Regions from separate parts of the Staphylococcus sp. HMSC071G07 genome, predicted to be linked through region 2. Evidence: predicted binding sites of a transcription regulator. Region 2 holds the regulator's gene; the other holds the start of a gene.

Region 1 (16,260 bases), on a different contig from region 2:
ACTGAACGTCACGAATCTCGCCGTATCGATGACCAATTACGTGGTCGTTCTGGTCGTCAAGGTGACAAAGGTGACAGCCGTTTCTACTTATCACTTCAAGACGAATTGATGGTGCGCTTTGGTTCAGATCGTTTACAAAAAATGATGAACCGCTTAGGTATGGACGATTCTACGCCAATTGAATCTCGTATGGTCTCTCGAGCAGTCGAATCTGCTCAGAAACGTGTTGAAGGTAACAACTTCGATGCGCGTAAACGTATTCTTGAATATGACGATGTATTACGTAAACAACGTGAAATTATTTACGGCGAACGTAATAACATTATCGACAGTGAATCCAGTGACGAACTTGTTCAAGGTATGTTACGTTCTACGCTCGAAACAGCGATTCGTTATTACATTAACGAAGAAGAGGACGATCCAGATTACGAGCCATTCATCAATTACGTAGACGATGTATTCTTAAGTGAAGGCGACTTAAAAGTTGAAGATATTCGCGGTAAAGACCATGAAGATATCTTTGAAGTGGTTTGGGCTAAGATTGAAAAAGTATTAGAAAGTCAACGTTCTAAGATTGGCGAGCAGTTCAATGAGTTCGAACGCATGATTTTACTACGCTCTATCGATGCACACTGGACAGATCATATCGACACGATGGATCAATTAAGACAAGGTATTCATCTCCGTTCTTATGGTCAACAGAACCCACTTCGTGATTATCAAAACGAAGGTCATCAACTGTTTGATGATATGATGACGGCAATCGAAGAAGATGTCAGCAAATATATCTTGAAATCAGTAATTACTGTTGAAGACGATGTTGAACGTGAAAAAACAAAAGACCTAGGTAAAGCAGAACATGTGAATGCTGAAGATGGTAAAGAGAAAGTGAAACCACAACCTTACGTTAAAGGTGAGGAAGTAGGACGTAATGATCCTTGCCCTTGTGGTAGTGGTAAGAAATATAAAAATTGTCATGGGGCATAAAGCGAATGTAGGCTCATGCTAATCTGATTAAGGTCTCAACGTTGAGCGGGGTGTTTATGACACCGCTGATGTTGAGATCTTTTTACTGAGGAGTGTGTGAACAGTAGCCACGTTTATCAATCAAAACTCAGCCTAGTGGAGATATATGTTAAAATGAATAAAAAGTAATTGTGAATGAGGAGAGATAAGAATGGAATTATCCGAAATCAAACGTAATATCGATGCCTATGCGGCGAAACTCGACCAAATTAGGGGGTCTCTTTGACTTAGAGGAGAAAGAGACAAACATCCAGGAATATGAAGAGATGATGGCAGATCCATCATTCTGGGATGATCAGAACAAAGCGCAAGAGATTATCGATAAGAATAACGCTTTGAAATCAGTCGTGAATGGTTTCCGCGATTTAGAAAGCACACTCGAAGATATGGATGCAACGCGTGAATTGTTAGCTGAAGAGTACGATGAGGACATGAAACAAGATTTAGAGTCAGATGTGGAAGATTATCAAAGTAAGTTGGATTCTTTCGAACTTCAACTGCTGCTCGACGGGCCTTACGATGCTAACAATGCTATCTTAGAGCTTCACCCAGGTGCAGGAGGTACAGAATCTCAAGATTGGACGAGCATGTTGTTGCGCATGTATCAACGTTACTGTGAGCAGAAAGGGTTCAAAGTTGAAGTTGCGGACTATCTTCCAGGCGATGAAGCGGGCGTGAAGAGCGTGACGCTTATCATTAAAGGGCACAACGCTTATGGTTATTTGAAAGCTGAAAAAGGTGTTCATCGTCTCGTTCGTATCTCACCATTCGACTCTTCTGGTCGTCGTCATACGTCATTTGCATCATGTGACGTCATTCCAGAATTTGATAACAATGAAATAGAAATTGAAATTAATCCAGATGATATCTCTGTAGATACGTTCCGAGCTTCTGGTGCAGGCGGTCAGCACATTAACAAGACGGAATCCGCTATCCGTATTACCCACCACCCAACTGGTATTGTCGTTAACAACCAGAACGAGCGTTCACAAATTAAGAACCGTGAAGCAGCGATGAAGATGTTGAAAGCGAAATTGTATCAACTTAAATTAGAAGAGCAAGAACAAGAAATGGCTGAAATTCGCGGTGAACAGAAAGAAATTGGATGGGGTAGTCAAATCCGTTCATACGTCTTCCATCCATATTCTATGGTGAAAGACCATCGTACGAATACTGAAACAGGTAAAGTTGATGCAGTGATGGACGGCGATATTGGGCCGTTTATCGAAGCATATTTACGTAGCCAAATTGATCAAGAATCTTAATATCGCACTTATAAACGTGAGTAGGCAGGAAGTGTTTGAGGCGCTTCTGTCTGCTCTTTTTATGTTTTTTGAGTAGGTTGTAAAAGTTAAGAGAGGGCAAGGTTGATAGTCAGTTTACTGTAAGTTTGAAAAATATAGTTATTACAGAGGGTGTATAAAAGGGGGAGGATTTAGGAACAGATGGGCAACGTTTAATGTGCAGTGAACAAGTGAGCGGAGAGAATTATATTGTAAGTATACATTTTCAGTGAGATAACTAAATGAAATGTTCATGCAGTTGTGTTACAAAGCAGAATGGAGGGTATTTTACTAAACTAGGGCAAACCCTTGATAATACTAGGATTATAAGGGGTGGAGAAAGTGGTTCGATAATTAAAGTGCATGATCATTTCACTTTTATATTACATAATGATGACATATAATATTACCACTCAGAATTGTGCTATAGTAAGTTTAACAAAATAATTACAGCGAAGGATTGAACTAATTATGAAGAAAACGATTACATTATCAGCAGTTTCATCAGCAGCTTTGTTTTTCGGAATTCATGGCGTTGCCTCTGCAGATCAAGTTCACACTGTGAAAGATGATGCACAATTATCTGATATAGCTTCAACATTTGCGACTAATTCAAACGAACTTAAATCTCTTAATAATATAAATAGTAATTCAGTAAATGCAGGAACTGATCTTATCATTCCTGATGTAGATATTTATGAAGTGAAAGCAGGCGATTCAATTCAAGGTATCGCATCTGCTCACGACTTAACAGTAGAACAACTTTATCAATTAAACCCTTACTTAGGTGATGTGATTCATCCAGGTGATTTACTAGCGCTTTCTGAAAAGGGTTCTGCGCATTTATATAACTTATACCAAGCCTATAGCCAAGGCGGTACGACTTATGCATCAAATTCAAACTATGCATCATACAATGCTAATAGTTCAGCACCATCTTACAATGCTAATTCAGGAGCTGTAACACAAGCACCAGCAACTCAATCAGCACCTACGACTGGACAAACTTCGTCACCAGCATCATACACACAATCTTATACGCCAACAGCGTCACAAAGTTATACAACGTCAACTAAAGCGCCTCAAGCGTCACAACATTACTCAGCACCTGCAACAGTACATCATCCAGCATCTACAAATGCTGCTAACTCTTACAGTTGGGGTTACTGTACTTACTACGCATTTGAACGCCGTCAACAGTTAGGCCGTGGCATCGGTAACTATTGGGGCAATGCGAACAACTGGGCAAATGCTGCGCAACGTAACGGTTACACTGTAAACCGTACACCTGAAGTTGGTGCAGTATTCCAAACTACTGCAGGTAGCTATGGTCACGTAGGAGTCGTTGAAAGAAAGAACAATGATGGTTCAATCCTCGTTTCTGAAATGAACTGGAATGGCGGTTTCGGTAAGAAATCATACCGTACAGTTACAAACCCAGGTCAATACAGCTACATCCACTAGGATATAGATTTAAATAATATTATAGACGCGTCAATTTCTATCGTTTTACGGTAGATGTTGGCGTGTTTTTTGTGGAGTAGAAGAAATGAGTAGAGTGTCAGCGTCGTTCCTTTATTAATGCGATGGTTTAATATCTTTAACTGTACGACAATAAATTTCAAATCCTCTTATAAAATACTTTGAAAAATAACGCTAAAACTTGCATAATTTAGATAACCACTTATCTAGGAAATTCGTACGTTAAAAGTTAGTGAAATTGAAGTATGAATTGGAAGAAATATTATAATAGTGCGTTCAACTTGAGTAAGTATTTTGAAGAAGAGAAATGGGTGAAGCGAATTGATTTGGTATTTCATGGCAGCGTTCTTTCCGTGCGTACTGATAGTGCTTTTTAGTGTGCTCACACGCAGCAAGTGGGTTGGCACATTACTGACATTAATATTGATTGGCGTCTCTGTTTGGAAAGGCTTCTTTCATAATGAGTGGATTATATTTATAGATGTCGTTTCACTGGCGGCAGGTTATCTTATTATCGATCAATTACAGTTTCATAAACATCAAGATGATGAGTAACTGTACAGTTCCATTTCTGTTCTTATTATATGGCCGGCTAGACGCTAGCTCTACAGGTTTAAAATTTTTAAAATAGGCAAACATAGATAAGTAACTATGTTTGTTTTTTTATGTTGAAAAGTGACCCGATATATTAAAGATAATTTGCTTCTGAGATAAATAAATAGCTAGTTTAAGATAACTTCTTGAGTAAATTTTGATTTTGTCTCAGACTCTTTTTTATGCTACAAAATAAGTTGATGATAAGCGAACAAACGTTTGGACTTCGTATAATGAATCTGTTAAAATATGAATAAGTATAACGGGCGAATAGAAATAAGCAGTGTCAAAGATGACAATTATAAGCGATTAATCAATAGGAGTGTATGATATATGGAGCACCATCCATTTAAGTTATCTTCCGAATTCGAACCACAAGGGGATCAACCTCAAGCGATTAAAAAGATTGCAGACGGCGTTAAAGCAGGTAAGCGTCATCAAACCTTACTGGGTGCCACAGGTACAGGTAAGACCTTTACGATGAGTAACGTAATTAAAGAAGTAGGCAAACCTACCTTAATAATTGCTCATAACAAGACGTTGGCGGGGCAACTTTACAGTGAGTTTAAAGAGTTCTTCCCTGAAAATAGAGTAGAATATTTCGTAAGTTACTATGATTATTATCAACCTGAAGCGTATGTACCTTCAACTGATACCTTTATTGAGAAAGATGCTTCTATTAATGATGAAATTGACCAATTACGTCACTCTGCTACGAGTGCGTTATTTGAAAGAGACGATGTCATTATCATCGCCAGTGTCAGCTGTATTTACGGTTTAGGTAACCCGAAAGAATACCGCGACTTAGTAGTTAGTATTCGAGTAGGTATGGAAATGGATCGCAGTGAGTTATTACGTAAACTCGTTGATGTTCAATATACACGCAATGATATTGATTTCCAACGCGGTACTTTTAGAGTGAGAGGGGACGTCGTAGAAATCTTCCCTGCTTCTCGAGAAGAAATGTGTATTCGTGTGGAATTCTTTGGTGATGAAATTGATCGCATCCGTGAAGTTAACTACTTAACAGGTGAAGTGCTCAGAGATAGAGAGCATTTTGCGATCTTCCCGGCTTCCCACTTCGTTACTCGTGATGAGAAGATGAAGGTGGCAATTCAACGCATCGAGAAAGAACTTGAAGAGCGTTTAGAAGAATTGCGTTCTGAGAACAAACTGTTAGAGGCACAACGTCTCGAGCAACGTACGAACTATGATTTAGAGATGATGAGAGAAATGGGCTTCTGTTCTGGCATCGAGAACTACTCTGTGCATTTAACATTACGTCCTTTAGGTTCTACACCATATACATTGCTTGATTACTTTGGTGACGATTGGTTAGTTATGATTGATGAATCTCACGTGACGTTACCTCAAATTCGTGGAATGTATAATGGTGACCGTGCGCGCAAACAAGTGTTAGTCGATCACGGTTTCCGTTTACCAAGTGCAATGGACAACCGTCCACTTAAATTTGAAGAGTTTGAAGAGAAAACGAATCAACTCGTTTATGTCTCAGCTACGCCTGGTCCGTATGAAATGGAACATACCGACGAGATGGTGGAACAAATCATCCGTCCAACAGGCTTATTGGATCCTAAAATTGATGTCCGACCAACTGAGAATCAAATTGATGACTTACTCAGTGAAATCCACACGCGTATCGAGCGAAATGAGCGTGTCCTAGTTACGACGTTAACCAAGAAGATGAGTGAAGACTTAACGACATATATGAAAGAAGCGGGAATCAAAGTCAATTACTTACACTCGGAAATTAAGACGCTCGAGCGTATTGAAACGATTCGTGACTTACGTATGGGTACGTATGATGTTATTGTAGGGATTAACCTCTTGAGAGAGGGACTTGATATACCAGAAGTTTCTCTTGTAGTAATTCTTGATGCCGATAAAGAAGGATTCCTTCGTTCGGAACGTTCTCTCGTCCAAACTATCGGACGTGCAGCGCGTAATAGCGAAGGGGAAGTAATCATGTACGGCGATAAGATTACAGATTCTATGCAACATGCCATAGACGAAACGCAACGTCGTCGTGAAATTCAAATGAAATTTAATGAAGAACATAATATCACGCCTACTACAATTAATAAGAAGATTCACGATGTTATCAGCGCGACGGTGGAGAACGACGACACGAACGAGAAGAAACAATCCGAAGTGCCTAAGAAAATGTCTAAAAAAGAGCGTGAAAAAACAATTGATAATATAGAAAAAGAAATGAAACAAGCAGCGAAAGATCTCGACTTCGAAAAAGCAGCCGAACTTCGTGATATGTTATTTGAATTAAAAGCAGAAGGGTGACATGAATGAAACAACCATCCATTTCAATTAGAGGAGCAAGAGCACACAATTTAAAAGGTGTAGATATCGAAATACCTAAGAATAAACTCGTCGTGATGACAGGTTTATCGGGTTCAGGTAAATCTTCACTTGCTTTTGATACGATTTATGCTGAAGGTCAAAGACGTTATGTCGAATCACTCAGTGCATATGCACGTCAATTCTTAGGTCAAATGGATAAGCCAGATGTCGACAGTATTGAAGGGTTGTCTCCAGCGATATCAATTGATCAGAAAACGACGAGTAAAAACCCGCGTTCCACTGTTGCAACAGTAACGGAAATTTATGATTATATTCGTTTATTGTATGCCCGTGTAGGCAAGCCATATTGTCCTAACCATGGTATAGAAATCGAATCTCAAACAGTGCAACAGATGACAGATCGTATACTCGATTTAGAGGAACGTACGAAGATTCAACTCTTAGCACCTGTCGTTTCACATCGCAAAGGTTCACATGAAAAGCTTATCGACGATATTAGTAAGAAGGGTTATGTTCGTGTACGTGTCGACGGTGAAATTACAGATGTAAATGAGGTATCTGAATTAGATAAGAACAAGAATCATTCAATTGAGGTTGTAGTCGATCGATTAGTAGTTAAACCAGGCATCGAAACACGTCTTGCAGATTCTATTGAAACGGCGCTTCAACTCTCAGAGGGTACGCTCATTGTTGATGTCATCGGTGGCGAAGAGATGAAATTCTCAGAGAACCATGCGTGTCCAATCTGTGGTTTTTCTATAGGCGAATTAGAACCTCGTATGTTTAGTTTCAACAGTCCGTTTGGTGCTTGTCCAACATGTGATGGTCTAGGACAAATCCTACGTGTAGATTTAGATTTAGTCGTACCTGACCCAAACAAGACGTTGAATGAAGGTGCTATATTACCTTGGGAACCAACGAGCTCCGATTTCTATCCAACGCTACTTAAACGTGTGTGTGAAGTTTATAAAATTGATATGGATAAACCTTACAAGAAGCTCACACAACGTCAGAAAGACATTTTAATGTATGGTTCAAAAGGTAAGAAGATTGAATTTATGTTCCGTCAAAGAAACGGACAGAAACGTAAAAGAACCATGGAATTTGAAGGGGTTGTTCACAACGTTAACCGACGTTACCATGAATCACCTTCAGAGTACACGCGAGAGATGATGAGCAAGTATATGACGCAGCTTACATGTCAAACTTGTCATGGTAAACGTTTGAGTCGTGAAGCACTCTCTGTTTATGTAGGAAATAAAAATATAGGCGATGTTGTAGCTTATTCCATTGGAGAAGCGTTAAATTATTACGACAACCTTGAACTTTCTAGTCAAGATCGTACAATTGCAGATCAAATTCTTAAAGAAATCTATTCACGTCTGAAATTCTTGTATAATGTGGGACTTGAGTATCTTACATTAGATCGATCAGCAGGAACTTTATCAGGTGGTGAAGCACAACGTATTCGCTTAGCTACTCAGATAGGTTCAAGACTGACAGGTGTATTATATGTGCTTGATGAACCTTCAATTGGTTTACATCAACGTGATAATGACCGTCTCATCAACACATTGAAAGAGATGCGTGATTTAGGTAATACATTAATCGTAGTTGAACACGACGATGATACCATGCGTGCAGCGGATTATCTTATTGATGTTGGTCCTGGTGCAGGTGAGCATGGTGGTGAAATCGTTGCGAGCGGTACACCTAAGCAAGTCATGAGAAAGAAATCATCGCTTACTGGTCAGTACTTGAGTGGTCAGAAGTTAATAGAAGTTCCTGAACATCGACGTGAAATTACAGATAGAAAGCTGCATATCAAAGGTGCGCGTAGCAATAACTTGAAGAACGTTAACGTGGATTTACCTCTATCTACAATGACAGTAGTTACTGGTGTTTCAGGTTCTGGTAAAAGTTCGTTAGTCAACGAAGTCCTCTACAAGACATTATCGAAAGAAATTAATAACTCGAAAGTAAAACCAGGGGATAACGATGGTATCGATGGACTTGATCAACTTGATAAAGTTATTGATATCGACCAATCTCCAATTGGACGTACTCCGCGTTCTAACCCGGCGACTTATACGGGTGTGTTTGATGATATACGTGACATCTTTGCTCAAACGAATGAAGCGAAGATCAGAGGCTATTCTAAAGGCCGTTTCAGCTTCAACGTTAAAGGTGGACGTTGTGAAGCATGTAAAGGTGACGGAATCATCAAGATTGAAATGCACTTCTTACCGGATGTGTATGTACCTTGTGAAGTTTGTGATGGTAAACGCTATAATCGCGAAACATTAGAAGTGACTTATAAAGGTAAGAATATCGCGGATGTGCTTGCGATGACCGCTGAAGAAGCAACACACTTCTTTGAAAATGTACCGAAGATTCATCGCAAGTTGAAAACATTGGTAGATGTAGGTTTAGGTTATGTGAAGTTAGGTCAACCTGCGACGACACTTTCAGGTGGTGAAGCGCAACGTGTTAAACTTGCTTCCGAATTACACAAACGCTCTACAGGTCGTTCAATCTACATCTTAGACGAACCAACGACAGGACTTCACGTTGATGATATTCGTCGTCTACTGAATGTGCTCAATAAACTTGTCGACAATGGAGATACCGTGGTAATTATCGAGCATAACTTAGATGTGATTAAGAAAGCAGACTATCTGATTGATTTAGGACCAGAAGGTGGCGACGGTGGTGGCACCATTGTAGCGACAGGTACACCTGAAGAGGTGGCTGAAGTTAAAGAAAGTTATACAGGTCAATACTTGAAACCTGTATTAGAAAGAGATACACGCCATTAGATAGAAATTGGCATTCTCGTTTTCTTGAGTGAGTTAGAAAGTGAGAATGCCTTTTTGTATCATTACATCTCACGTCTTACTTCGCTATTTATACCGTTCTTAATCAATTTTTAATGTGTTCCAATAAAGCTTTTTGATATCATGAAACTAAAGTAGTATGGTGTAATGAGTGTATGCATATTACAATTCACTATGTAAGATAAGAATCTGTATTGAATCATTGCCGATTTTTTATGAAAATATGTCTTTAATACTAAGCGGGATAGCTGGTTGAGTTCGAGAAATATTTAGCTTTCTTGAACTCTCGCACTACTTGTGGTGATAGAACTACGATATTACATATTTCTGAGCTACTCCCAAGGGTTACTATTTTATGACAATGATTAGAGCAATTCACTTTTATAGTGAAATAATGATAGAATGAAATGAATGTAGTGACTTTTACATCAATCAGCATCAGCTGACTTGAAAAGTACTAAGAGTGATAGAGGTGTACGGATGTTAACTACGAAAAGTATTATTGAACGCTTTGAACTGAAACTCGTGGCTGGAGAACAGGGTCTGAACAAGAAGATTATGAATACTGACATCTCAAGACCAGGTCTTGAAATGGCAGGCTATTTCTCTCACTATGCTTCAGACCGCATTCAACTGCTCGGAACGACAGAGTTATCGTTCTATAATTTATTACCAGACGAGGAGAGACAAGGGCGTATGCGCAAATTGTGCCGTCCTGAAACGCCCGCTATTATCGTGACTCGTGATCTTGAGCCACCTCAAGAATTGTATCAAGCAGCTGAAGAACTCGATACGCCTCTCATTATGTCGTCAGTCGCGACAACGCAGCTCATGAGTCGGCTTACTACTTTCTTAGAGCACGAGCTTGCTAAGACAACGTCCATCCATGGCGTGCTGGTCGATGTATATGGCGTAGGTGTCTTAATTACAGGTGATTCTGGCATCGGTAAAAGTGAAACTGCACTAGAACTTATCAAACGTGGACACCGTCTCGTTGCAGATGACAATGTCGAAATTCGTGAAATAACGAAAGACGAACTTATTGGAAAGCCGCCTAAGCTCATCGAACATTTACTTGAAATACGAGGGCTGGGGATCATCAATGTGATGACACTCTTCGGGGCAGGTTCAATTCTTACAGAAAAACGTATACGTTTGAATATTCATTTAGAAAATTGGCATGAAGATAAATTGTATGATCGCGTTGGACTTAACGAAGAAACGCTGCGAATATTAGAAACGGAAATTACGAAGAAGACCATTCCAGTGAGACCAGGTCGTAACGTTGCGGTCATTATCGAAGTTGCAGCGATGAATTATCGCTTGAATGTCATGGGAATTAATACAGCGGAAGAATTTAATGACCGCTTAAACGCCGAAATATTAAGAAATAGCCAGAAAGAACAGGACAAGGAGAACTAAGGCATGAATTTTACTCTAAATTACATCGATCCCGTTGCCTTTCAATTAGGACCTATTGCGGTGCGATGGTACGGTATTATCATCGCTTGTGGCATATTATTAGGTTACTTTATAGCGCAACGAACACTTCAACGTGTCGGATTTGATAAAGACGTACTCGTAGATATTCTCTTTTGGAGTGCGATTATTGGCTTTATCGTCGCTCGGATTTACTTTGTTATCTTCCAATTTCCATATTATGCGCAGCATCCAGCGGAAATACCGAAGATCTGGCATGGAGGCATCGCCATTCACGGCGGTATTATCGGTGGCTTCATTACAGGTATTTTCATCTGTAAGCGTAAAAATATTAATCCATTTCAAATGGGAGATATCGCCGCGCCAAGTATGATACTTGCTCAAGGTATCGGACGTTGGGGTAACTTTATGAACCATGAAGCGCATGGTGGACCAGTGTCACGCTCATTTTTAGAACACTTACATATTCCTGACTTTATTATTGATAATATGTATATTAATGGTGTTTATTATCATCCAACATTTTTATATGAATCGATTTGGGATGTCCTTGGATTTATCATCCTACTCAGTCTTCGCAAGCACTTGAGAATCGGTGATACGTTTGCATTATATCTCATTTGGTATTCAATCGGTCGTTTCTTTGTAGAAGGATTACGTACTGATAGTTTAATGTTGACGAGTCATATCCGCATCGCCCAACTGATGTCTATCGTTCTCGTGATTGTGGGTATCGTCATCATTATTATTAGACACGTGAAGTTCAAACCACAACGTTTTAAAGAAGCTAAGCCTTTACCATGGCCAAATCAACGAGCAGGTGAGCGTTAGTGCGTAAGTTACAGGAACAGAAAGTGAAAGGTGCCAACCCACTGTGGCAAATGTATCGCTTTGTGCAACGCGGCCGTTTATTTAAGAATACGCTGATCATAGAGTTAACACGTTATATACCCAGTTTAAAGCTCAAGCGCTGGGTATATATTCATTTGTTAAACATGACGATTGGTCAACATACTGCATTTGCTTTTAAAGTTATGCCGGATTTACTCTATCCTGAACTGATTACGATAGGGGAGAATTGTGTCATTGGCTATAACACTACCATTCTCACTCATGAATTCACAGTTCAAGTACATCGTAAAGGTCGAGTAAATATTGATGACAATACATTGATAGGTGCGAATGTTATAATACTACCTGGTATTCATATTGGATCGAATGTTCAAGTCGCTGCAGGAACTGTTGTGAGTAAAGATGTTCCTGATGGTGCTTTAGTAAAAGGAAATCCAATGCAAATCATTAAAGACTAAAGATTAAAGGAGGTGACCCCATGGCACAACGCAACAATGTGATCCCAATGAAAAGAGATGAAAGTTTCTATCGAAATATGGCTGAGCATCGATTTGCGCAACAAGATTTTAAAAAAGCGGCAACGTATTTTCAAAAAGTGCTGGAAGCGTCACCTCAAGCCTTTCAAGTGCTGAATAAATATGCTACGTCATTGACGAAATTAGGTTTAGGTAAAAAGGCTGAAGCGCTCTATTTCGAACAAATCGCAGAAGGTGCAAATGTCGAAGAGAGCTATTATGAATTAAGCCAGTTAAACATTACATTAAATGAACCGAACAAAGCATTCTTATTTGGAATTAATTACGTGATTATTTCGGGCAATAAAGATTATCAAAAAGAGTTAGAGTCGATGTTCGAAGTCTCTTATCACGCACCAGAGAATTTGGAAAAGGAAGCGCAATTATTCTCGACTCAACTCATCTTCCAATATTTATTCTCTCAAGGACGTATGGAAGCGGCTCATGATTTCATCTATAGACAAAGTGAAGAAATCCAGCAACATCGCATCGTGAGAAATCTCTTGGCTATGTGCTACTTGTATATGAACGAGTACGATACAGCCAAAACGATGTTTGAAGCGTTACTTGCGGAAGATAATACAGATGTGCATGCACTCTGTCACTATACATTGTTGTTGCATAATATGAACGAGACAGAGAAGTATCAACGCTATTTGAAATTACTCAGTAAAGTTGTACCTATGAATGACGACGAGTCATTTAAACTTGGTATTGTGTTGAGCTATTTGAAACAGTATGAAGCTTCTCAGAAGTTACTCGTTCCGCTCTATAAAAAAGGGAAGTTCTTATCTTTACAAATGTATCACGCTTTAAGCTATAACAATTATTTCCTAGGAAATATTGAAGATAGTGAATATTATTGGAATAAATTACGCGAAGTCTCTCAAGTGGAAAGCGGTTATCCACCTTGGATGATAGAGAAGAGTAAAGAACAATTTAATACTCAAATCTTGCCGTTATTGTTAGATGACGATGATCATTATCGTATTTATGGTATTTTCTTGCTTAATCAATTGAAAGGTCGAGAGATTCTACTCACTGAAGAAATCTGGAAGATACTTGAAAGCATGAATGATTACGAGAAACTTTATCTCACCTATCTCATTCAAGATTTGAAGTTAAATAAATTGGATTTTATACATCGAGGTTTACAAGCGATATATGAGCAACCGTCATTGCGACAATATCAAGATGTGTTTATCAGATGGATTGATTTAGCCGAAACGATAATCGATACCTATGACGAGTTGCCTGAAGTAGAACCCTTTGTAGCTGCAACTATCTATTTGTATTTCAGTTCAGAAGGACTGAAGATGACGAAGAAACAGCTATGTGACTGGTTTGATTTAACTTATTATCGTCTCGACAAAGCAATAGATATATTCATGAGCATATAGTTTTTACAAAGATAGGGCGTGTTATATAATGCGCTTGATGATAAATAACTAGGAGGCAATGTAGATGACTGAACAAGTGGATTTCGATGTTGCAATTGTAGGCGCAGGTCCTGCAGGTATGACAGCAGCAGTTTATGCTTCTCGTGCAGATTTAAGTACAGTAATGATTGAAAGAGGTATGCCAGGAGGTCAGATGGCAAATACAGAAGAGGTTGAGAACTTCCCTGGCTTTGACTTTGTGACAGGTCCAGACCTTTCTACTAAAATGTTTGAGCATGCGAAGAAATTCGGTGCTGAATATCAATATGGCGATATCAAGTCAATTGAAGACAAAGGTGACTATAAAGTAATTAATTTAGGTAACAAAGAAATTACAGCTTATGCTGTGATTATTTCCACTGGTGCAGAATACAAGAAAATCGGTGTCCCTGGTGAACAAGAACTCGGCGGTAGAGGTGTAAGTTACTGTGCCGTATGTGACGGTGCATTCTTCAAAGGTAAGAAACTTTACGTTATCGGTGGCGGTGACTCAGCTGTCGAAGAAGGTACTTTCCTTACTAAATTCGCAGATAGCGTAACAATTGTACACCGTCGTGATGAATTACGTGCTCAAAAAATCTTACAAGATCGTGCGTTCAAAAATGACAAAGTTGATTTCATTTGGAGTCATACGTTGAAGACGATTAATGAGAAAGATGGCAAAGTAGGCTCACTTACACTTGAATCCACTAAAGATGGTTCAGAACAAACAGTGGATGCTGATGGTGTATTTATCTATATCGGTATGAAACCATTAACAGCACCATTTGAAGATTTAGGCATTACAAATGAGACAGGCTATATCGTTACCAATGACGATATGAGCACATCTATCCCTGGTATTTATGCTGCTGGTGACGTACGTGAGAAAGGTTTACGTCAAATAGTTACAGCTACAGGTGATGGCAGTATCGCAGCACAAAGTGCCAATGCCTATATCGAACAAGTGAAAGAGAAACTTGAAGGTTAATTGAGTTTCTATCTTCCGAGAGATTCATATCGAGGGTGTTCTGACCCTCTATGAATCTCTTTTCTATACATAATAATGGCGTATAGAGTCCGGAGAACTTGCATTGCCTATAGTTATATTCAGCTCAACTCCTAAACTTAACATTGTGATATGTATGACTTTTCATGTAAAATATGATGGAGAGATAAACGTTCTTTATCACAAGAGCAGCACTAGATTGTAACTTGAAACAATTAAAATTTTACATAGTTGACTAGTGGTCAAGCATAGAAGACGTTGAAGAAAAGGTAACGTGAAACAAAGCAGCAACAACATAACATAAAGCAACGGATGGTGGATTGAGAAATGCAACGAGATGACAAAGATATTGTGAAAAGTGAACTGTTAGTCGTAACAGGATTATCAGGGGCAGGTAAATCATTTGTGATACAAACTTTAGAAGACATCGGCTACTTCTGTGTCGATAATTTACCGCCGATACTCTTGCCGAAATTTGTAGAACTGATGGAGCAAGGGAATCCATCGTTACAGAAAGTCGCTATTGCCATCGACCTTAGAGGTAAAGAGTTATTTAAATCCTTGATTAAAGAAATTGATCAGATCAAGAGTCGTAATGACGTTATTGTAGATTTAATGTTCTTAGAAGCGACGAATGAGAAACTGATTTCACGTTATAAAGAGTCTCGACGTGCACACCCATTAAACGATCAAGGTCAACGCTCATTAGTAGAAGCGATTGATGAAGAACGCAAACTGTTATCAGAAATTAAAAGTTTAGCTAATTACACGATAGATACCACACATTTAACAACGAAAGAATTGAAGAAACGTATTAATGATTACTTCACTTCCAATAAATACGAGCCTTTTAGTATTAACGTTACTAGCTTTGGCTTCAAGCATGGGATTCAAATTGATGCGGATCTCGTCTTTGATGTGCGTTTCTTACCTAACCCGTACTATGTTGAATCATTGAGACCTTTAACGGGTGAAGATGATAGTGTCTATCAGTATGTGATGAAATGGAAAGAAACAGAAATTTTCTATAACAAACTCATGGATTTATTGAAATTTATGATTCCAGGTTATAAGAAAGAAGGTAAATCTCAGCTCGTTATTGCGATAGGTTGTACAGGTGGACAGCACCGCTCTGTCGCATTAGCGAAAAGAATCGGCTCAGAATTGAAAGAAAGCTTTGATTATCATGTATATGTGCAACATCGCGATGCACATATTGAAAGTGGCGAATAATAATGAAACGAATCAAACTCGTGCTTATCGGCGGCGGGACTGGATTGTCAGTGCTCGCGCGTGGACTTAAGCAATTTCCTATAGATATTACGACAATCGTAACAGTGGCAGATGACGGCGGAAGTACCGGTAAGATTCGAAGCGAAATGGATATTCCTGCGCCAGGTGATATTCGTAACGTCATTTCTGCCTTAAGTGAAACGGAACCTGTGCTTGAACAGCTCTTCCAATATC
Region 2 (16,260 bases):
AGAATTTTTTAAATTCGCCTTGAGGTAAGATAAACAATTGTCTAAATTGATCAGCATTAACGCCTAGTCTTTCTTTAATAAATTTATTACCATCTTTAATCGTGCTCTCAATTAGCTCATAATCATTATTTGTTTTTCTATAAACAGTCAGATGTCCAGGTGTTTCAGATTTATTACCTTCTTTAGTAAACTTCCCTTGTCTTTCCACTCGAAAAATTTCTGTACCTAGCTTGAATTCGAAAGCAATTTTTAATGCCTCATTTCTATCAGCAAAGTGACTTCGCAAATCTCCTTTGTCACGATCTTTTGTAGAAGCCTCGCCAAAGAGCGCATATACCATCGCATCAAAAATCATCGTCTTACCAGAACCCGTTTTACCGCTGATTAAAAACAGTTGATTGTTAGTTATTTGTGTGAAATCAATCTGTTCTTTAATAAAAGGACCAAAATTATTCATTGTTAGCTTTAAAGGTCTCATAATTAATACTCTCCTTTATCGATTTCTTCAAGCACATCGGTAATCATTTTAGATTGGTTGTCGGATAATAACTGATTTGTGACGTGTCGATAGAATTCATTAATGATTTCAAAGTCACTTTTTTGATGCATTGTATGATCAACTTCAAATTGATTAAGTTGCTCATTCATTTCATTATTAATTAGGGATAAAGTATTAGGAAATATATTTTTTAATATGGACATAGGATCAGTAACGTGAGACATATGGCTTAATCGAAACTGCATATAGTTATTTTTATTCTTAACAAGTAGTCGTTCTTGAACCACGTCCTCATAGTCCCCAGTCACAATTTCTAATTCACGTTGAGGATCTAATTTTTTAAAATAACCTTTAATCTCGTTATCCTTAATTGAAATAATACGATATCCTTTGGATTGATTCACCTCTGAAAATGAGTACTGTAATAGTGAACCACTATATTGGATATACTCAGAATTAATACTAAATGGGTGATGAAGATGACCTAGCAGTACGCGATCAAAACTTTCGAAATAACGCTCATTAACTTCTTCAACTGTACCTATTGTTATTTCTCTTTCTGAATCAGAACGTATGCCTCCTTGAACTGTTAAATGCCCAATCAGTATATTAATTTCATTACTATTTAGATCTTCAGTCATAAGGTTAATTAATTGAGTAATACCTTGTTGGTATGTTTGAATTTCATCATCGTTTAAGAAGTCTTTAATTTCAGCGAGTGTTGCAAAAGGTAATGTATAGAAGTTAACGTCATTTATAATAATCGGTTTCTTGATATCTTCTAATGACGTTCTAATATGTAAATTAGATTTACTAAACCACTCTGCTCCATAGTTTAATCGCGCTTTACCATCATGGTTACCATTAGTAATAATTAACGGAATGTTTAATTCTAAATTTAATTCAGCAATTGTCTGTTCAAGTAACTTTACTGCATCTTTATTGGGATAGCTTGTATCATAAAGGTCGCCAGCGATGACGATTACCTCAGGTTGTTCTTCTTTCATCTCTTCTACAAACTGTTTTAATATATATTCTTGGTCTTCTAACAATGACTTTCCATTCAAAATTTTACCTAAGTGCCAATCAGCAGTGTGTACTATCTTCATTTCAACCTCTCCTATACAGAACGTTTGTTCTCTTTTATAATATTACAATTTCTAAATCATAGCAAGTAATTTGAGTGGCTCATTTTACACTATTTCTCAGCCAACAAATATAGAAAAAGAGTAGCCTCACTTTAAATCACCTTGGACTAAAGTAAAGAACTACTCTTTCTCATATATTAAGTTAGAGATGCAGTGGCTTGTTAAATTTGAGAACTTTTATTTATTAAACCACTCAGATATTTTATTCTTAATCTCATCGAGTTTAGAATTGACTTTATCTAACTCTTCTTGCATCTTGCTTTCATTTCCGTTGTTTCTCTCTTGTTGTGCTTTATCTAGATTATCGGCAGTATCTTGATAATCATTCGCTACTTTTTGAGACTGCTCATCACTAGTTTTAGACTTCAAATCATTAATCTTTTGTTTAAGTTGGTCTAATTTAGACTGAGTATCTTCTTTGTTGTTTTGGATACTATCTTTAGTTTCTTGAATTTGTTGTTTAATATCGTCAGATTGTTTCTGAACATAATCTTTATCTTCGTTACTTGGCTCTTTCTGTTCTGTTTGTTGGTTATCTGAATTTGTATTCTGTTGATCATCATGAGTTGTACAAGCTTTTACAACGAAGATAACTACCACGATAAGCAAGATGATTAAACCGATACTTAGCCATTTTGTCATTGACTTTCGTTTATTAATCTCATCACGTTGTTGCCAATCGCGTTCACGATCACGGTCAGTATAGTAATCTTCTGGTCGACTTTGAATCCGACGATCCTCATCGTAAGTTTCTTTGTTTCTCTCATAGCGACTCATGCTATTTCTGCGATAATCATCATATAATAATCTGCCAAATACTCGATATTCTTCATTATCGTTAATAGTGTGTGTATTAAGTTCAGTATTCACTCTACCATTTTTATCTAGAGCGATTATTTTCCCATCATCTTCAATTTTTAAAATTTGTGGGTAATTTTTTAAATCTTGATTGCTCATAATCATTCTCCTCTATTTTATTGATGTACTAATAGAGTTAGTTAACATACAATACTATTGCTCTACCCACATTATATAGGAAAATAGTTCACAAGACATCCTTTATAGAGTGACTTTGCTAACATTATAGTCGCTTCTCATAATTGCGTGTAAATTATCTCCGCTACCTGTTTTTTTAACTACACCAATCATTTTAGTAGAACCAACTTTTTTAGGTTTACATACACTATTAAATTCTTCATTTAGATAACTATTATAATCCAATATAATATCGTTTATTTCATCATCTGAATCATCATCGAATTTTGAAGTTTCTATTCTAGAATTTTTTGTAGTACCTTTCACCGCTTTCACTTCAGTAGTCATCGTTTGTTTTTTGGGTTCTTTGTATTTTAATTTTTTAGCTTCTTTTAACTCTTTCTTATTATCTTCTTTAAATTTGTCATCATCAGAAGAACTTAAATTTTCGTAAAGGTCAATTTTTTTTCGTTTAGCATCTTTGAACGCCTTTTTATCTTCTTTTTTTGCCATTTTAACTAAATCTTTATCACTTTTTTTCTCAGCTTCCCCAACGTTCATATGTTTTTCTCTAAAGTTATACAAAGTAGCCTTTCCATCTTCAATATTTGCAATACCGTCTAAATATTGATCTTTATCTATTTCATCATCGCTATCTTCATAGAGCAATACTACATGATTACCTTTATTAAGTTGGTCAGTAAAACTAACTGTCTTCCCTTTTTTATCACTCTTGCTTTGGCCACAAGCCCCTAAAATAAAAATAGTAGATAAAATTAATACTAAAAATTTCTTCATAATATAAATCCTCCGCTATATCTATTTGGAATAATATTTCCATGATAGATGATAACTTAAATTCAATAAAATGATAATACTTTTTAGGAAATTAATTCAAAAAAGTTCGACTTTATACGAATAAAACCGTTTACCTAATTAAAGATAAACGGTTTTAATATTATCGAATCATTTGTTTTTGTAACTTTTTAAATCTATATAACATTGCTAAACGCCAAGGTACAATCATACTGAAAGCTAATAAAAAGAACATACCTGCGAGCTGTCCTGGGTCAATCGTATTACTAACAAAAATCTTAATGACAGTTCTTATTACTAGTAAACTAATCAAAATAATTGGAAAGGCTTTAGATCTCTTCATATAAATCTCACTGCCTTGAACTTCAAATTTGGATGTCCAAATTAATACACTTGAAAAAATCACGCCAAGTATTATTGATTCTAGAATTTCCATACCAGTGAGTCTAAAGTAAGGAACGACATACATTAATGCACCAGTTGCCATGAAGAAAGGTGGTAAGATTATTTTCTTTTCATTAACTGGAAATTTCTGAGCTTTCATTCGTATGATAATAACTGCAATACCCATTAAAAAGGCGAAAGCTATGGAGAATATAAGATAAAGCACGTTTACACCTTCTTTTATACACTTATGACTTATTCATAGTCGACATTATACCACTAACACCTTCTAATATCAGTAAATTTAATGAGTTAATTTTTAACATATGACGTCCTATTTAAAATGTCTACATCGTATTCTGACATAATGAGAAAGAAGAAGGGCTAAAAGCGACACAATACATACGCTTCTAGCCCTTTTATGCAAATTATTTACCTTTTTTCATCTTGCTATCCATGTTTTTATTCATCATTGTCATCATTTGATTTATTTTTTTGTGTGAAGGTTTTTGACCCATTTGCATCATCATCATACGTAACATTTCTTCATTAATTGGTGGGTTCTTTTTAAAATAGTCCATCATATATTTTCTAGCTAAGAAGAAACCGCCAATTAAACCGATGATGAGTGCAAGGACAATTAATAAAATTGCTAACCATGTTGCCATAATCTCACCCACTTTCTTTATCCGTTTGCATTTTACTAAATAAATAGATTTAATTCAAGATTATCCTCAAATCTACTGTTACTAACTTTTAAAGTATACCAACTATGGTGAGATATTGTAAACATGCTTTTTTTAAAGGAGTAGAACATAACAGTATTTATACTCTACTCCTATAAAAAAGCAAAGATTAATTAATTATTACTTAGAATGTTTGAATTTGGTTTAGGATATTTTCTTTAGTAAAGCCATATTTTTCAACTACTAAACCACCTGGCGCACTCGCACCAAATTCATCAATAGCAATGACTTTACCTTCTGTACCGACATATTTATGCCAACCTAGGGAGGAAGCCATTTCAATCGCTACACGTTTAGTAATATGCTTAGGTAAGATTTGTTCTTTGTATGCTTCATCTTGTTGATCGAATGCGTGCCAGTTAGGCATTGAAAGAACACGGACACCTTTGTTTTGAGCATCTAAATCTTTAGCTGCTTCAACAGCAAGACTTACTTCTGAACCAGATGCTAATAATAAGTATTCTACTTCTTGTTCTGATTCATACACAACATAAGCACCTTTGCGTACACCTTTTTCAAGATCTTGTTGATCTACATCCAATGTTGGTAAGTTTTGACGTGTTAATACTAGAGAAGTAGGTGTAGATTCAGATTCTAATGCGACTTGCCAAGCTACACGTGTTTCGTTACCATCAGCCGGACGAATCACGTTCATATTAGGAATGGCTCTAAGTCCAGCTAATTGTTCGATTGGTTCATGTGTAGGTCCATCTTCACCGACAGCAATAGAATCGTGAGTGAAAATAAATGTAGAATTTAATCCCATGAGCGCTGAAAGTCTTAATGCCGGTTTCAAGTAGTCACTAAACACGAAGAACGTCGCTCCATAAGGATGAATACCACCGTGAGCAGCCATACCATTTACCGCTGCACCCATAGCAAATTCACGTACACCAAACCAAATATTTTTACCTTCAGGATGATCTTTGTCAAAATCTATGGCTTCTTTAACATTAGATTTATTTGAACCAGCTAAGTCGGCTGAACCACCAAAGAATGAAGGAACACTTTTACTAAGTGCTTGAATAATTTCACCAGAATCAGCACGTGAAGCTGCGTTATGCTCACTATCAAAATGAGGTAACTCTTGTTCATATTGTGATGGTAATTTACCGCTAATAGCTAATTTGAATTCTTCACCTAAATCAGGATATTCATTTGAGTATGCTTCAACTAATTTGTTCCATTCATCTTCATTACTATTCGCACGTTTTAGCATCGTATCTTTAAAGATTTGATAAACTTCATCTGGTACATTAAAACGTTTTTCAGGATCTAAACCATAATTTTCAAACGCTACTTTTCTTTCATCATCGCCTAAAGGTGCACCATGAACACCATGTGTTCCTTGTTTATTTGTAGCACCAAATCCTATGATTGTCTTAACTTCAATAATTGTTGGACCTTGTTGAGTTTTAGCTTGTTGTATTGCCCCATCGATCGCTTCAATGTCATTACCATCTTTAACTAAGATGTGGTTCCAACCATATGATTCAAAGCGTTGTTTAGTATCTTCAGAGAAGGCTTTATTTAAGTCACCATCTAATGAAATATCATTTGAGTCATAAAGAACAATTAGTTTATCTAATTGATTATGACCAGCAAACGATGCTGCTTCGTGAGAAATGCCTTCCATGAGGTCACCATCTGAGGCTAAAACGTAGGTATAGTGATCTATAACATCATAGTTATCTTTGTTAAATTTACCAGCAAGATGTTTCTCTGCTAAGGCCATACCAACTGACATAGCTAATCCTTGACCTAGCGGACCAGTAGTAATTTCTACGCCTTCAGTATGTTTAAATTCAGGGTGCCCAGGTGTCTTAGAGCCCCACTGTCTAAAGTTCTTCATTTCTTCCATTTCTAAGCTACCTGAAATATGAAGTAAACTATAAAGTAAAGCTGAACCGTGACCAGCTGATAGAACGAATCTATCTCTGTTGAAATAATTACTAGATTGGGGATTAAAATTTAAGTGACGTGTCCATAATGTATATGCCATTGGCGCTGCACCCATAGGTAGGCCTGGGTGTCCAGAGCCAGCTTGTTCAATTGCATCTATACTCAGTGCTCTAATTGTATCAATAGCTAATTGATCTTGTTCGTTAAACATCTATATGACTTCCTTTCTAAACATCTACTTATCAATTATTATAACTTAATTGAAAATAGCTTAACAAAAGATTCACCTTTTAGTAATATAAGCACTTTCACTATTAATTTAAATTAATCTTTCTTCTCAGAATCTTGATTTTGTTCTCTCATTTTTTTGACTTTCTCCGGTGTTACATCATTACCTTCTGGATCTATCACTTTTGTATTTTCAATTTGTTTCTTAAATCCTTCTCTAAATGAACGTAAATATTCTTTACGTAATTTCTCTTGTTCTTTCTTTTCCTTTTCAGTTAATCCTTGTTCTTTTTTCTTTTTAGCTAATTCATTAATGCGTTCGATATTAAGACTATCTTTACCTGACATAATTAACCTCCTTAGGTGACGAATTTATACGAAGAATATACCAAAAAAGTGAGCCAAACTAAAACAGTTTCGCTCACTCTTCATCTTCCTAATATATGATATATTAATTTGCTTTAGCAATTAAAGGTTTAGAGACATTTTCATCTTCTTTATATTGACTCGGTAAGTCATCTTGAGCTTTTAAATGTTCAGTTCGCTTTTCTTGTTCGTGTTGAGCCGTAGAGCTAGAAATACTATGATCCGTCATTTCGTACGTCTGTTCCGTTGTTCCATTTACATTTGCGCTAATAAAAAATATAGTACAAAGGACTACAGTAGCAATAAACACCGCAATATAAGGACTTAAATGAAATTTATTTATCAAAGTCAATTACTCTCACTCCTAGAACGTTTGTTTGTATTAATAACTTACCAGAACATAAGTTCTCTGTCAACACTTAAACGAACAAACGTTTGTAAAAGGCTATAAAGCATGCTATAATTGACTCAAACCTATTTAGGAGAGTGCCTATAATGAAAGAATTAACTAAACGTCAAAGTGAAATATTCGATTTTATCAAGTATGTCGTACAGAACAAAGGTTACCCACCAAGTGTTCGTGAAATAGGAGAAGCAGTTGGACTTGCTTCTAGTTCTACAGTACATGGACATTTATCAAGATTAGAAGAAAAGGGTTATATTAGACGAGACCCAACAAAGCCGAGAGCCATTGAAATTGTTAATGAAGAATTAGAAGATGCTATTGATATTGAAGAAACAATACAAGTTCCTGTAATTGGTAAGGTTACTGCGGGTGTACCTATAACAGCAGTCGAAAATGTCGAAGAGTACTTCCCATTACCTGAACATTTTACATCAACACATAATAGCGATATCTTCATATTAAATGTCGTAGGAGATAGTATGATAGAGGCTGGAATTTTAGACGGCGATAAAGTCATTGTACGCAGCCAATCTATAGCTGAAAATGGAGATATTATTGTAGCGATGACAGAAGATGAAGAAGCGACTGTTAAACGTTTCTTTAAAGAAAAAACACGTTATCGTTTACAACCAGAGAATAGTACAATGGATCCAATATATTTAGACCAAGTAAGCGTATTAGGAAAGGTAGTAGGATTATTTAGAGAAATGTAAATGACGTTACTTCCATGACACTCTCATCTAAATAATTTACGACGTTTCATTATACACGATTAAAAGGGAGCTAAGCCTAGCCTAACTCCCTTTTAATCGTCTTTTTTATCTAATACATCTTTAATTTTATCTAAAATATCTTCAGTCTGCTGTTTCTGTTTATTAGACATATTTTACTCATCCTCACAGAAGTTACTTACCCTTGTTCGTCACTTTCAAACATTCAATAAATCTCAGTTTAATACGTGTAGTTTTCAGTCCAATAAGGTTGATCTCCGTCATTGAAATCTACGCCTACACCGATATTTTTAAACTCTTTTCTCAAGATGTTCTTTCTATGACCTAATGAATTCATTAAACCTTGGTGCGCATAAATACTACTTTGCTGACTAGAAGCGATATTTTCACCAGCCCCATTGAAACTGATACCATCATGTTTTAAACGGTCGAATGGTGATTGATTTGATTTATTAGTATGATCAAAGTAGTTATTATCGACCATATCCTTACTGTGCTTTCGAGCCACTGTAGCGATATCATCATCAAACGTTAATGTATTTAAACCGCGTTGTGCTCTCTCAGCATTGATCAAATCAAAGTTCTGTTGTTCAAAGCCGCGAGCAAGATGCGACGAAGGTTGCCCGTATCTAGACTGCAAACGTTGTTCCATCTTATCGCTAACTTGAAGTAATGCCGTCACGTTATTATGGTTATGTTTATCATAAAATACTGTCGTATAGATATTATCTTTATGGAATGTATCATAACCATCATTATTTTCTTCATATCTAACATGATTTTTTTCTTTATACTTAATAGGATCGCCTAATTTATCTCTGACTACAGACTTAGGGCTACCATATTTAAGTTTTTGCTTAGAAGAAATTAAATTTTGGTTCGTATATAAAGCGTTAACTTTATGATCTAAATAACTTACCATAACAAAGTTCTTATAATGCGCGTCGTGATACGCATACCATTTAGTTCCGTATTCGTTACTCGTTGTACGTTGCGCTTTACCTAATTTGTTCTCTACCTCTGATTGCGTCATGTTAAGTTGAATGTTGTTGACTGCAAATTCCTGCTTACTTGGTACCTTTAAAGCTTCATTGCTTACTGAGGTTGATCGTGTCCATTTCTCTAACTTAGCTTGAGCATTGTCATGGAGTTGTGTTAAAAAGTCTGGCTCTTTGAAAGGGATAATCAATACAAGTAACAAGAGAAGAACGACATAAGAAAATAACCTTTTAATTATAAGCACCTACCTTACACATATTTTTATAATAGGAAATTAAATTTAGTTATTTACATAGTAATTCCTTTCTTGTCGGTTGTAAATTATTACCAACTTGACTTTTTAACCCCAGGTATTTGACCTTTATGTGCATGTTCTCGAAACGCAATACGTGACATTTCAAATTTACGCAATACACCTCGAGGTCTGCCTGTCACTTTACAACGTCGTGTTAAGCGTGTTGGCGAGGAATCTCTCGGTAATTTTCTTAATGCTTCATAATCTCCTTTCGCTTTCAACTCTTTACGTAAGTTGTAATATTTGTTTACGAGTGCTTCACGTTTTTGTTCTTTTGCTATTTTTGACTTCTTAGCCATTATTTTCTACCTCTTTTCTTAAATCGTAATTATTACGTTTTAATACTAGCATAGAATTTTTCTTTTGCAAATGATTTATTTCACTGATTTAACTTAACCTTCTATCACTAGCTGAAATATTAATGAGTGACGTCATTATCTAAACTAAGATTAAGCCTCTACGTTAATCGTCTAAACAAATCATTTAATCAAACTAAAGATATCATTTCTGTCTCGTTTCATATTGCACTCATCATCAGACCGTGATATAATTCTAAATCGTAAACATTACTACTATTTTAAAATAAGAAAGGATGATTAATATGCGCGTCAATATCACACTTGCTTGTACTGAATGTGGCGACCGTAACTACATCACTACAAAGAATAAACGTAATAATCCAGAACGTATCGAGATGATGAAATATTGTCCAAGACTTAACAAGCATACTTTACACCGTGAAACTAAATAATCATTTACGTGCTATGTCTTGATAATACGACACTAAAGTTGTGCTCAATAGCGTTATTGTTAAGAATAGATGTTGAGGTAGAACAATTAATCTTAACTATCTTCTAGAGTTAATTGACTTCCTCACTCTGCATTTCATATTGAGTTCAACTTTCTTTCTTTTTCAGCTATAACACAAAATTCCACTTCTCTTCACTAACCTCTCACAATCAATTTCTTAGGTTATATATCAAAACTTATTGCTTGTCTTGCACAAAACGCTTAAAATGTTAATTATCTAAATTTAAACGACATAGGAGACATGCTATGGGACAAAATAATATGAAAAGAGGACTAAGCTCGCGTCATATTTCTATGATTGCGATAGGTGGCGCAATTGGAACAGGACTATTCGTAGCAACAGGCAGCGTTATTTCTCAAGCAGGACCAGGTGGTGCGATATTAGCGTATTTAATCATCGGAGTTATGCTTTACTTCTTGATGACTGGTGTTGGCGAATTAGCTACTTTCTATCCTGTATCTGGTTCGTTTAGTTCTTATTCCACACGTTTTATTGATAAGTCTTTAGGCTTCACCATGGGTTGGCTTTATTGGGCAATTTGGACGCTCGTTACGAGTGTCGATATTATTATCGCCTCCAATGTGTTGTACTACTGGGACACTTTTCACTTCTTTTCCCCTTTGACTTGGAGTATCATATTTTTAGTTTTATTATTTTTACTTAATATTTTCTCGGTCAAAGCCTTTGGAGAAACAGAATTCTGGTTATCGTTAATCAAAGTTATTACTATTTTTGTTTTTATTATTGTAGGGATATTAACGATCTTAGGTGTCTTAGGTGGTAAAACTTATGGGCTTAATTTTTATACAGTAGATGAAGCACCATTCGTTGGTGGTATTTCTGGATTCTTAGCAGTTCTACTGGTCGCAGGTTTCTCAGTGGGTGGAACAGAAGTCATCGCCGTGACTGCGGGTGAGTCTGAACATCCTGATAAATCCATGCCTAAAGCGATTAAACAAGTATTCTGGCGTATATTATTATTCTACGTACTTTCTATAGCGGTTATTTCTGCAATTATCCCTTATACTGATCCGTTATTATTGAATAAACATGAATCGGTAAGCCAAAGTCCTTTCACCATCGTCTTTGATAGAGTCGGCATCGCTTTCGCCGCTTCGGTCATTAACGCCGTTATACTCACATCACTTTTATCAGCAGCAAATTCAGGTGTTTACACGACGAGTCGTATGCTATTCTCACTCTCTGAAGATGGACAAGCACCTAAATTATTAGGTAAGTTGAATAAAGTAACTAAGTTGCCGATTGTTTCAATTGTTGTCACATCAATCATCGTTCTCTTAATTATCGTCATTGCGCAATTTAAATCTAGTATTGTCTTTGGTTTACTCAACATCATTGGCTCTTTAATCATCGTGGTATGGGCTTCAAGTATCGCGAGTCAAATTCGGTTACGTTTAGCGATTAAAAAGCAAGGTAAGTCTCCTAAAGAAGTCTTACCATATCGCTCTCCACTCTATCCTTTAGGGCCCATCATTGTGATTTGTACGCTGTTATTCTTATTTATAGGCAATTCATTCGGTGCCCTAATGGCCGGTGATATTTTGGGAATCATACGTAACTTCCTGCCAATGATTATTATTGCAATTATTTATTTTGCTCATAAATTAGTTAAAAAAACACACATCGTCAAATTAAAAGATATTCAACTCGATCCACCTTCTAAATCTTAAATAGATGTCTCGCATCCCCACGCTTTGATAGATAATTATCTAGTGGGGATGTTTCTTTCTGCTTATCTATTCATCACTTCACTACATACTTTATACTCTATATTTTATCTTGGTACCACTTATAGTATAATTAATATAGGTATTAATGAAGATTGAGGTGGAGTATATGGTTGGTCAGACGAATCTATTTGATGATGTTATGAAGACAGAAGAACGTTTTGTCATTGTCGTGCAGTCACTTGAAGAACAAAAAGGACGTTTAATTAAGCGAACATTAAGAGAATATAATAGTTTAACACATGAGCAAATGGAGAATCTTTTCGAACATTTAAAAGATCTATTTCTCGAAGCCTCTTTTGAAGAGAATCAATCCGCATTTTCAATAACTGTTTATACAAATCTTGATTATGCTGCCGATCAAGTTTATGCTCACGTTAAGCGTCATCGTGGTAAAAAAGAATGGACACATACAGCGAAATAGATTAATTGCTTTAATAAAACAGATATTCAACCTATAAAAAAACACACTCCGAAGTATCAGTGTTGTCACAACTGAATACAACGGGGTGTGTTATTTTTACTATCCCAAATTTAATCTCTCATTCTACTAGGTAGATATCTTAGTGCTTATTCAAGCACTGTCTTTAATGCGTGAACAATACCGTCCTCATCATTACTTAATGTCGTCCGGTCCGCAACCCTCTTAACTTCATCACGCGCGTTATCCATAGCGATACCTTGACCGGCAACTTCAAGCATGGATATGTCATTAATACTATCTCCGAATGCAATAACCTCTGACATTGCAATACCTAAATCTTGAGCTAAACGTTGTATAGCATTTCCTTTAGAGACTCCTGAAGGAACAAACTCAAGAAAATATGGTTTACTCGTCGTTAAATCAATCTCATTGTTAAACGTCTCGCCTAACCGTTGTCTAGCAGCAGTTACACGAGCTACGTAGTCTACACCCATCACTTTAGGTACAGACACGGTCACATCTTCTTTCAAGTCACGCACCTTTCTCATTGGTAAGCCAGTGAGTTCTGATTCTATATTCATATACTCATGCTGTCCTTCATAAATTATTTCTCCATCAACGTAAGTAAGGATAAATAAGTCTTGCGCTCTACAAAAATCAATAATTTCATCAAAATTACCCTTGGAAATAGATGTTTCATCCACTACTTTACGATCATGATAGCGCATCGTTTCGCTGCCATTATAGCTGATAATATAACTTTGATGATGTGCTAACTGTAACTGATCAGCAACTTCAAACATGCCTTCTGTAGGTCGGCCTGAAGCGAGAACCATATAATAGCCTTGTTGTTGAAGATCTAACAAATATTCTTGTGTAGCCTTTGATAGCATATGATTTGAGTTTAAAAGTGTATCATCCATGTCTGAGACAATCATTTTATAACGAGACTGCATTGACTTAGCTCCTTTAACAAATAAATATCAAGTTGAATAAATGATTTGTTGTTTCACGCCCGCTTCATTAATTGTCACAAGTTCTGATTTACAATTTTTAAATTTTTCTTTCAAAGCTCTGACTAATTCTCCACTTTTTTCTGGTGGGACCATCGTTAGCATCGTAGGCCCTGCCCCACTAATGACTGTCGCATAAGCGCCATGCATTTTCGCCATCGCTTTAACAGTACGAAATTCAGGAATTAAATGCTGACGATACGGTTCGTGAAAACCATCTTGTCCCATCATTTTACCAGCAAGTGCATAGTTGTGCTGAATTAATGCACTAATCATCGTATTACTAATCGCGCTATTACGCACCGCTTGTTGATGTGTGAGCTGGTCAGGCAAGGCATTACGCGACTCCGTAGTTTGTAGCTCATAAGATGGAATCGTAATCACAATATCTACTTTCGGCGTATCAATGTATGAGACGTCTGTTACACGTGTATCAGGATTATAATAGCCTAGCACTAGTCCCCCATAGATCGTTGGCGCAACGTTATCAGGATGACCTTCAAATTCAGTAGCGAGTTGTAACAACTCATATTGAGATAGCTCAATGTCTCCAAAATAATTAGCGATAAAGAGGGCAGCGACAAGTGCTGCGGCTGAAGAGCCTAATCCTCTCGCTAAGGGAATTTCACTGTGCATCTTAATTTCAAGCGCAGGTAAGGAAACGTTATACCTCTTAGCTACTTGTTGAGCCACTTGATAAATATAGTGTGTGTCATCTGTTGGTAAACTTTCGATGTGAGGACCAAAATGATGAAATTGCCACTCTGAACCTTCAATTTCTGAGACATCTAAAGTCAAAAATTTATTGAGTGCCATCCCAATCGAATCAAATCCTACCCCTAAATTGGCTGTTGAAGCCGGTATTTCTAAATGAAGCTTTCCTGACATATCACAAGACTCCTTTAATATAATTTACGATGCTTTCTCGATCATTAGGTAAAGGTTGGATAGGATTATCTAGAAGCGATATAGCAGTATCAGGATCTTTCAGACCATTACCAGTCAACACAGCGACAACGGTCTGACCTTTAGTTAACTTACCTGCACGATGTAATTTGATAAGCCCTGCGATAGACGCATTACTCGCAGGTTCACTAAATATGCCTTCCTTGCTCGTCATCATTTGATAAGCTTCCAGTATTTCATCATCTGTAACGCTATCAATAAGCCCTTGTGATTCTTCTAACGCCTTTGTTGCTTTACTCCAGCTTGCTGGATTACCTATACGAATGGCAGTTGCTACTGTTTCTGGTTGTTTGACTACCTCGTTACGCACAATAGGCGCAGCCCCTTCAGCTTGAAAACCATAAAGTGTTGGCAGTGTCGTTTGATTGCGCTCATGATACTCTTTAAATCCTTTCCAATATGCTGAAATATTGCCTGCATTACCTACAGGAATGGCTAAGACATCAGGTGCTTGACCTCCGAGTTGTTCGATGACCTCAAATGCCCCTGTTTTTTGTCCTTCTAGACGGTATGGATTCACTGAGTTGACGAGTTCTATATCACCATCTTTAGCTATTTCTTGCACAATTTCTAATGCTTCATCAAAGTTACCTTCGATAGAAACGATTTCCGCACCATACATGACAGCTTGAGAGAGCTTGCCTAATGCAATCTTCCCTTCAGGAATGACGACGATCGCTTTCAGACCCGCACGAGCCGCATAGGCAGCTGCTGATGCAGAGGTATTGCCTGTGGAAGCGCAGATGACTACCTTTTTACCTGCTTCTTTCGCTTTCGTCATTGCCATGCACATGCCACGATCTTTGAAAGATCCTGTAGGATTTGCCCCTTCATATTTTACATAGAGATTGATATCAAGCTCTTTCGACAATGTTTCACAATGTATCAAAGGTGTATGTCCTTCATTCAAAGTGACTATCGGTGTATTATCTTCTACTGGTAAAAAGTTTTTATATTCTTTAACTAAGCCTTGCCATTTATCCATAATGATTAAACTCCTTCTACTGGATAGATTTTTTCAATCTCATATCCTTTAGTTGATAAAATATTCTCAGGTGCCTCGTCTATTCCTACAACGAGTACTGCTACTGTTTCGTCATCTCTGTTAACTACCTTTAATGATTTATGAAATGGTAAATCTTGCTTGAGTGACTTCTCTAACTGGTCGATATCTTGCTTTGTATTGTGTAATACGACATAGAAACTTTCTTTCTCCTTGAGCGTCACTGGAGAATCGCTTTCAATCATTTCTTTCGTTTCTTCCGTCTTTAATTCAAAGTGCGGTGGCAATGTGTGTAACTTAGATTCAAATAACAATGCTACGTTGAGTAAATCACTCACTACCGCACTTCCTGTCGCTAAACTGCCTGCGCCTTTACCATAAAACATTGTTTCACCAACCGCATCCCCAATGACGTAAATCGCATTATACTCATCCTCAACAGCAGCAAGTTGATGTGTATTGTGAATTAAAGTAGGTTCAACAGAACTTGTTACTTTACCATTAGCGTAAGTGCCCTTACCTATAAGCTTGATCTTGAAATCTAATGCTTCTGCTGCTTGAATATCACCGATTGAAACATCGCTAATGCCTTTGCAAGTCACATCTTTAAGGTTTATGACCTGATTAAATGATAGATAAGATGTTATTACAACCTTACGAGCTGCATCGATTCCTTCAACATCGTCAGTTGGATCACTTTCAGCAAACCCTAATTCTTGCGCTTCTGATAAAGCTTCGTCAAATGATGCTCGATCTCTCGTCATCTTACTGAGAATATAGTTCGATGTACCGTTAAAGAT

What was found. Region 2 encodes LexA, which represses DNA repair genes until DNA is damaged. Its sites were predicted from a motif close to CGAACATATGTTCG; they were not measured.
Region 1: uvrB (excinuclease ABC subunit UvrB) is a predicted target of LexA. The motif match lies at 4,594-4,607, and genes of this name have one in related genera.

What each region holds. Positions count from the first base shown of each region.
Region 1 covers NZ_KV804768.1:415,384-431,643, reverse strand. Annotated here, with positions in the region: gene secA (preprotein translocase subunit SecA) at 1-987, shown strand, start outside; one part of gene prfB (peptide chain release factor 2) at 1,178-1,249, shown strand; one part of gene prfB (peptide chain release factor 2) at 1,251-2,291, shown strand; gene HMPREF2802_RS06440 (CHAP domain-containing protein) at 2,781-3,773, shown strand; gene HMPREF2802_RS06435 (CsbA family protein) at 4,113-4,346, shown strand; gene uvrB (excinuclease ABC subunit UvrB) at 4,719-6,701, shown strand; gene uvrA (excinuclease ABC subunit UvrA) at 6,707-9,541, shown strand; gene hprK (HPr(Ser) kinase/phosphatase) at 10,040-10,981, shown strand; gene lgt (prolipoprotein diacylglyceryl transferase) at 10,985-11,830, shown strand; gene HMPREF2802_RS06410 (acyltransferase) at 11,830-12,309, shown strand; gene HMPREF2802_RS06405 (tetratricopeptide repeat protein) at 12,330-13,766, shown strand; gene trxB (thioredoxin-disulfide reductase) at 13,831-14,775, shown strand; gene rapZ (RNase adapter RapZ) at 15,121-16,026, shown strand; gene yvcK (gluconeogenesis factor YvcK family protein) at 16,029-16,260, shown strand, end outside.
Region 2 covers NZ_KV804750.1:359,272-375,531, forward strand. Annotated here, with positions in the region: gene sbcC (exonuclease subunit SbcC) at 1-478, opposite strand, end outside; gene sbcD (exonuclease subunit SbcD) at 481-1,608, opposite strand; gene HMPREF2802_RS01730 (OmpH/Skp family outer membrane protein) at 1,825-2,604, opposite strand; gene HMPREF2802_RS01735 (hypothetical protein) at 2,707-3,420, opposite strand; gene HMPREF2802_RS01740 (CcdC family protein) at 3,581-4,048, opposite strand; gene HMPREF2802_RS01745 (YneF family protein) at 4,251-4,490, opposite strand; gene tkt (transketolase) at 4,693-6,681, opposite strand; gene HMPREF2802_RS01755 (DUF896 domain-containing protein) at 6,795-7,046, opposite strand; gene sosA (DNA damage-induced cell division inhibitor SosA) at 7,150-7,416, opposite strand; gene lexA (transcriptional repressor LexA) at 7,560-8,183, shown strand; gene HMPREF2802_RS01770 (CAP domain-containing protein) at 8,422-9,402, opposite strand; gene rpsN (30S ribosomal protein S14) at 9,525-9,794, opposite strand; gene rpmG (50S ribosomal protein L33) at 10,097-10,246, shown strand; gene HMPREF2802_RS01785 (amino acid permease) at 10,552-11,997, shown strand; gene HMPREF2802_RS01790 (hypothetical protein) at 12,164-12,478, shown strand; gene HMPREF2802_RS01795 (Cof-type HAD-IIB family hydrolase) at 12,625-13,434, opposite strand; gene thrB (homoserine kinase) at 13,462-14,379, opposite strand; gene thrC (threonine synthase) at 14,381-15,442, opposite strand; gene HMPREF2802_RS01810 (homoserine dehydrogenase) at 15,448-16,260, opposite strand, start outside.